Linked DNA regions of Thalassoroseus pseudoceratinae. Each later gene encodes a partner of the first gene's protein in a complex. Links are inferred from orthologs where the notes say so. Each region holds a gene or a part of one and is shown on either strand. Other genes may lie near its edges.

Region 1 (3,766 bases):
CGGTTGATGTAACACAAGAACCGTCCGTAACCGTCCATCACTTCGAATCCAAACGCCAGGAAGAACCGGAACGTGTCCGGCGTGGCTTCCATGACTTCCATGTCGTGTTCGATGAGCGATTCGAACGCATCTTCCGATTCGCGAGCCGCGTCGTAGTGCGTTTCCGCTGCGGTCGGACCAGCACCGGCTTGGATGTGGCGAATCAAACCGTCCGGTAGTTCGCGGTCGAATGGTCCGAATTCCTCAGCGAACGGATCGGTCAGAAAGGTTTTCCATCGCGGGCTGGAAATCATCGGAAACCCCTGACCAGGCGGCAGGCGAAAACTGACTTCCGGGGTGTCGATCCCGAGCAGACGCACGCCGAAATCGCCGTTGGCTTCCACGTTGATCGTATCGCCATCGTGAACGGCTTGCCGAATGGAAGACCGACGATCGCGAATTCGCCCCAACAAGGCCGATCCAATCGTCATGCTGGAATCCCGACGTTCCAACGTTCGTATCGCTTTCATCCGCGGACTTTCCTGGCAAATTAGGGGGCGATTTCTGATCGAACAGCATAACCAAATCGCCCGCACTTTTCAGGATACGCATCGCCAGCTAGATTACGGAGACGAATCACGGCCACCATTGCGGATGGCTTCCAGAAGACGAATGCCGTTTGGACGGATATCATGCTTGTCAGTTGGAATTGGTTGAAAGAATACGTGGCGCTCGAGATGTCGGTCGAGGAGTTGACCGATCGGCTGACGATGTCGGGGTTGAACCTCGAAGGCGTGCATCATCCGCTCGAAAGTGAAGTCGCGATCGATCTGGAAGTCACGAGCAATCGGCCGGATTGTTTGGGGCACATTGGGGTGGCTCGTGAGATCAGTGTGCTGTTCGATCAGGAATTGAGCATCCCCACGCCGCACCTTGTCGAATCGACCACGAAAGCCAGCGACGCGACCAGCGTAAGCATCGAGGATGAATCGCTGTGTCCGCAGTATATTGCCCGCGTGATTCGGGGCGTGAAGATTGGGCCGAGTCCCGATTGGCTGGTGCGACGGCTGCAAACCGCCAGTTTCCGCTACAACAGCGAGAAACAGGAATACGAAACCTACCGCCCGATCAACAATGTCGTGGACATCACTAATTACGTGATGCTCGAATGCGGACAACCGCTGCATGCCTTCGACTTCCACAAATTGCACGGTGAGAAAATCGTCGTGCGTCGAGCGAAGTCGAAAGAGAAACTGACGGCGATCGACCACAAGGATTACGAACTGAGTCCCGAGAACCTTGTGATTGCCGACGCCGACCGGCCGGTGGCGATTGCCGGTGTGATGGGCGGGGCGGATACGGAAGTCACCGAGGGCACAACGGACTTGCTGATTGAAGCGGCGGACTTCGCGGCTCTTTCGGTGCGTTCGACGGCTCGGAAATTGAAACTCCACAGCGATTCGTCCTACCGCTTCGAGCGTGGCGTCGATCCGGAGGGCATTGATTGGACCAGCCGACGGTGTTGCGAGTTAATCCATCAAATCGCCGGTGGCGATGTGTTAGCCGGTTCTGTCGTGGCAGGTCGCACGGAACCACCGACTCGTCCGCCGATTGTGCTACGGTTCTCTCAGTTGAAACGGATTTTGGGTATCGAGATTCCCCGCGAAACGGCGACGAGAATCCTCGTCGAGCTTGGGATGGAAGCAGGAGCGAACCCGGATACCCACACCGAGTTCGTGCCGCCGTCGTGGCGAAGTGACCTAACACGTGAAGCCGACTTGATCGAAGAAGTCGCTCGGATTCACGGTTACGACAAGATCCCCGACGACGCCGATGTGCCGTTGACTGCAAGTGCTCCCACGCTCCGCGAACGCACCGTCAACACGGTTCGCGACATCCTCACCGCCGCCGGTTTCTTCGAAGCGATTACGCCGTCACTAGTCACCGCCGATTCGGGTTCGATGTTCCAGTCACGACCAGACACGCCACCGCTGGCGATTGAGCATAGTGATTTTCGGCGACTCAACACGTTGCGGCAAAGTCTGATTCCCAGCCTCTTGGAAAGTCGCCGTGAGAATGAACGGCAAAGCAACGCGAACGCTCAATTGTTCGAGATTGCCAAGGTGTATCTCGCCGCCAAACCAGGAGCCGCGGAAGAACAGGTCGAACCGACGATGATCGGGCTCGTCACGGGACGGTCGTTCCGGGAACTCAAAGGTGTGCTGGAAACACTCGCGAAGCGGGTGAATCGCACGGTGACGCTCGAAGTGAAACCGTCGGGCATTCCGCAGTTCATCCCCGGTCGCGGTGCGGAAGTGCTGTTGAACGGCGAGATGTGGGGGTGGCTCGGTGAGTTGGACCCGGAGGTCGGCGACCGTCTGAGCTTGCAAGACCCCGTCACCGTGGCTGAAGTGAGTCTGGCCGCATTGGAGCGGTTGACCGATCTCACACCTCAAATGGAGGACTTGCCGAAATATCCCAGTATGCAACGGGATTTCAATTTCGCGCTCGACGAATCCGTCGCGTGGCGGGAGTTGGCGGATACGATTCAGTCGTCCGGTGGTCCGTTGCTGGAGTCTGTGGAGTTCGATAGTCAATTCCGAGGCAAGCAACTCGGTGCGAACAAGAAGTCCTACATCGCTCGGGTGACGTGGCGTTCGCCCGATCGCACGCTGACGTCGGAGGAAGTCGAAACGTTCCAGAAAGCCGTCATCGAGACTGTCGAGAAGAAGCTCGACGCATCGTTGCGGTAAAATCACCTGCGCACCATCGGCGTTTGGCTGCATAAGAACAACAAACCTGTTCTATATGGAGATTGCAAATGTCGATCCGAAGTCGCGGGATTGTTTTTGTCACGTGTGTCGCGTTGACCGTTCTGGCTCCCACGCCGGGACGGTCTCAAGGGGATGTCAGCGAGTTACAGCAGCAGATTCGGAAACTCGAAACACAGTTGCGGTCCGCTCAACAAAAGGAACTCGGCAAACGCCGGTTCACGACGATTGGTTCCGGACGAACGGACGGCAAAGGCCGCGGGATTTCCATTCGCGTGTACGATCTGAGCGATTTATTTACCATCGCTCCGGCGTATCCGGCTCAGTACGAAGATGCGATCTCGACCAACGGCGGGTTTGGCCAAATGTTTTCCGCGGGCGGTACACCCACCGGATCGGGCGGTGGTGGATTCGGTGGTGCCGGCTTTTTCAATGTCCAATCGACTCGCGGACTCGCATCCAAGTCGAGCGTGAAAACATCGCAGCAATTTGGAGCCGTGACCGGTGATCCAAGTTCCATGCAAACCACGATGGACCATCTCACCGCCGCCATTCAGCAGACGATCTCGCCAGAACTTTGGGACGAAGACGGCGTCATCACGCAACTGGGCTCGAATTTGTTGATCTCAGCCGACGATCACACGCATCAGCAAATCAGCGATTTGCTTAACTTGTTCCGCAAACGCTGGGGGACGCTGCGGACCGTGTCCGTTCAAGCCTGGTGGGTATGGCTTGATGAAGGCGAACTGACCGAATTGTTGGCCGATCCGAACCAACCGATCGGCCCGGAAGATCGGCAAGCATTCGGTTTGATCGAACCCGATAACTGGCGGAAGTATCTTGTTGACCACGCTGCTGCGAAGAACGAGAAGAACGCGGAATCCCAGCCTGGTTGGCATGCCGTCATCACATGCTACAACGGCCAAACCGTGCATACCCTGGCGGGAGGACAGCACCGCTTCCTCACCAACATGATGCCGGTGATGGGGCAGGAAGTCATGGGCTATCAACCGCAA
Region 2 (3,764 bases), on another replicon or contig:
TTGGTGAGGTCATCTCGCGTCCGCAGGATCTGGTCGAGCAGAAAGTTCGGGAAGCGGAGGCACAAGCCGCTGAATCCGGAGCTTCTATCGAGCCCGCGGGGTGAAACCCCGAGAAATTTGAACGTCGCGCGGATTTTTCCACCCGCACAGGGTATTCATTGCCGACTGGCTTGCTATACTCCTTGTTTCCCCGCTGGAATCGGCGGGCGAATTTCGCATTGAATCAACTTAATTTAGCCTGCAGCGTGCTTGTCATGCCTAAACAAAAAACCCACAAGGGAATGAAGAAGCGTTTTCGTGTGACCGCTTCCGGGAAGATTAAGCATCGTAGCGCTTACCGTGGTCACAAGCTCAGCCACAAAAACGGCAAGCGTAAACGCCATCTTCGTGCCGACAACGTCGTCACGGGAACCGAAGCGAAAACCATTATCGAAGCGTTGGCCCCCGGAATGTAATCCGCTTGGTCTCGGCCAACGAGCCGGCCAAATACCGGGATCGTTTCTGTATTCGTCCTCAACATCGATTGATCCGTTGGATTTGACATGAGAGTTACATCGGGGAAGGCGCGTCATCGCTCCAAGAAGCGTCTGTTCAAAGAAGCCAAGGGCAATCGCGGCGGCCGCGGCAAGTTGCTGCGGAGCGTCAAAGAAACGATCATCCGGTCCCGGCAATTCGCGTATCGAGACCGTCGTGTCAAGAAGCGCGACTTCCGCGCTCTCTGGATCACGCGGATCACAGCGGCTTGCCGTATGAACGGTTTGTCGTACTCCCGATTCATTTTTGGCCTCAAACAGGCTGAAATCGAGCTGAATCGGAAATCACTCAGCGAACTCGCCTACAATGAACCAGAAGTGTTCGCCGAAGTTGTGAACGCTGTCAAAGCCAAGCTGGACGGCTAAGGCAACCAGAACTCGGCAAGTCCCAGGATGCTGGCAAGCGAAGTTCTCGTTCGAACTCCTTGCCGCATCGCCTGCGCAAACTCAGAAGGCCGGAAATTGAGTGTTTGCCAGGGTAGGGGCCTCACACGCTGAATCGCGTTTAGCCTTTGTGTAGCGTTTCTGAACGGGTGGTTCCGAACGAATACGCAGTTGCATGAGCTAGACGGCAACTAGCGGTGGTTTCCGTCTGCGTTTTCGGCCTCCGCATACACGAGCCACCTCAAGCACGACAACTTCTGAACGCGGACCGTCACATGGATGCTTTGGAAGCCTTCTCCGAATACGAAGCCGCTGCCATTGAGGCATTCCGAGCCGCGACATCGGCCGAGGAACTGGAGTCGGCTCGTGTCGAATTTCTCGGCCAAAAGAAGGGCCGGCTTCGCGACCTGCAAAAAGCCGTCGGTAAATCGAAGCCGGAAGATCGGCCGGTCGTTGGCAAAAAGTTCAACGAAGTCAAGCAACGCGTCGGCCAACTTCTCGAAGAACGGCAAGCCGAGCTGGATCAACCGGCGGCGGCACTGACCGCAATTGACCTCACATTGCCCGGTGAACCTCTAGTGCTCGGGCGACGTCATGTGATTACGCAGACAATTGACGAGTTCAAAGAACTCATGGGCCGATTCGGGTTCACTGCGGTCGAAGGTCCGGAAATCGAGGACGAAACCCATAATTTCGTCGCCCTGAACATCCCGGAAGAACACCCGGCTCGCGATCCGCTGGATAACTTCTATTTCGCTGCCGCGGAAGCTGCGGCCGGTGGACCGGTCTTGCTGCGAAGCCAAACATCAACGGTGCAAATTCGGGTGATGGAGCAGAGCAAGCCTCCGATCCGAATTGTCTCATTGGGACGCGTCTACCGACCAGACAAAATTGACGACACCCACCACTTCATGTTCCACCAAATGGAAGGATTGATGGTGGGGGATGACGTCACGATGGCTCAACTGAAGACAGTGCTCAGCCTGTTCGCGAAGTCATATCTTGGCGACGACGTGGAAGTTCGGTTCCGGCCATCGTTCTTCCCATTCACCGAACCGTCTGTCGAAGTGGACGTGAGCTGGCAGGGCGGTTGGATGGAAATTGGCGGCGCCGGAATGGTTGACCCCAACGTGCTTCGCGCAGTCGGGTATGATCCCGAAGAAGTCTCGGGTTTCGCGTTCGGTTTGGGAATTGAACGGTTCTGCATGCGGCGACACAACATCACCGACATCCGCCGATTCCACGAAAACAACGTGCGATTCCTAAGCCAGTTCTAAACCTACGCTTGGTTTCGCATTGCCGCAACCGGCGGGTATGCGCGGGCTGATCTCATGAACTGAAAGCAGTAGGGCGTTAAGACTTTCGGCTCGGTTGTACGAACTGAATCTTGCCGCCGCAGTACTTGCACGCAACTTTCTGACCGATGTATTTCCGGGCAACTCGCAGTTCTTCTTCACACTCGGGACATCGCGTGTAAAAGAACAGCGAGTTCAATACCGGATCGCCCAAATCGGGAATAAACCCTTCGCGACAGAACTTGCAACCGACATGCTCGCCAAGATATTTCTTGGCAATCCGCAGTTCACGCGCGCAATTGGGACAGTCGATAAAGTATCCCTCGGGTTCGACATCCACCATCGTGGCAATCTCCTGAAGCGGAACAAATGCCGGAATATCGACCGTGTCGGTGTGCAAATCGTCGTTGAGTAAGCAACGGCAAGTTCGACACCGGACCAGATTGGCCGGCATGTCATCACCACAGTTCGGGCAATCGCCCCCGGGCCACGCAGGCATGAACGCTTCCTTGGCGTTACAAAGTTCACACGAAACGGAAGACAAGGTCAAATGAGACCATCCCCCCAATTACCAAACACGACATCCCTGGGCCCACGGAAGATTGGAACCGGTTCGTAGTTCATCTTCGGTCTTGATGCGTATTTACCCATGATAACGAATCCATGGGGCGGTTAACATTCTTGGATTGTGAAAACCGGGGTTTTACCGGGCAGCATCCGTTTCGGATTTCGAGGAAACCTTCAACGTCATCAGACGGTGGAACGTGCGAAAGTAGATTTGGTCACCTGAGACCGCGACCGTCGCGTGGCTGGGGTCGCCCAACTCGACTTCACCGAGCTTCTCGAATTCCGGACTGGCCTTCACAATATGAACCGTGCCGGACTCACTCATCGCATAGAGCTTGCCGTCGATGCAAATTGGCGAGCCGCTGTAGTTCCCGCCGACCCGTTGGGTCCAAATGTTCTTTCCGTCTTCCGCCTCGATGCAGCTAACCACACCGTTGTCATTCCAGAGGTAAACATGGTCCCCATGTGCGATCGGCGTGGGAACATATGGCAGAATACGTTCACGCTGATACCGAATTCGATCGGCCCCGTCTTTGAAAGAATCTTTGGTGAGTGAGGGATCGACGGCAATCATCAACGCGCCTTTGCCGCCACCACCGCAACTGGCGAAAATCAAGCCATCGCAATAAACCGGTGACGCCACAGTTCGCATTGGGAATTCGCCGGTCTCCCAATTCTTATGCCCAGTATTCGGATCGAGACTGCTCACGCCCGTGGCTCCGCTGACACAAATGAGTTGGGCCGGTTCACCGTCACGTTCCAGAATCATCGGCGTCGCATAGCTTGTGCGACGGTAATCACGCACGGTACTCCAAACCGTTCGGCCGGTCTTTTTATCGAGTGCGACGATCGAACTTGGCCCCATTTGATCGTTGGGAAGAATCACGAGATCCTTGTAGATAATTGGAGACACACCTTGTCCATGCTGGCTCGTGAATGCCCCTAAACGGCGTCGCCAAACCAATTCTCCGGAGAAGTCGTAAGC

The links. The genes of interacting proteins can lie anywhere in the genome.
Region 2: the proteins of pheT (region 1) and pheS are in contact, whole or in part, in a crystal structure (PDB 6P24), measured with the Escherichia coli proteins. The link is inferred for Thalassoroseus pseudoceratinae from one-to-one orthologs.

Annotation. Positions count from the first base shown.
Region 1 is NZ_JAALXT010000006.1:17,065-20,830, reverse strand. Bases 217-3,201 are described here. They hold pheT (phenylalanine--tRNA ligase subunit beta), read left to right. Parts: upstream 217-671; coding sequence 672-2,732; downstream 2,733-3,201. Other genes in these bases: G6R38_RS20650 (hypothetical protein), read left to right, coding at 2,801-3,201; G6R38_RS20660 (hypothetical protein), read right to left, coding at 217-509. In the rest of the region: more of G6R38_RS20660, read right to left, coding at 1-216; more of G6R38_RS20650, read left to right, coding at 3,202-3,766.
Region 2 is NZ_JAALXT010000004.1:287,428-291,191, forward strand. The notes cover bases 211-3,193. They hold pheS (phenylalanine--tRNA ligase subunit alpha), read left to right. Parts: upstream 211-1,192; coding sequence 1,193-2,194; downstream 2,195-3,193. Other genes in these bases: rpmI (50S ribosomal protein L35), read left to right, coding at 255-455; rplT (50S ribosomal protein L20), read left to right, coding at 543-899; G6R38_RS15480 (hypothetical protein), read right to left, coding at 2,271-2,711; G6R38_RS15485 (outer membrane protein assembly factor BamB family protein), read right to left, coding at 2,916-3,193. In the rest of the region: flagellar motor switch protein FliM, read left to right, coding at 1-104; more of G6R38_RS15485, read right to left, coding at 3,194-3,764.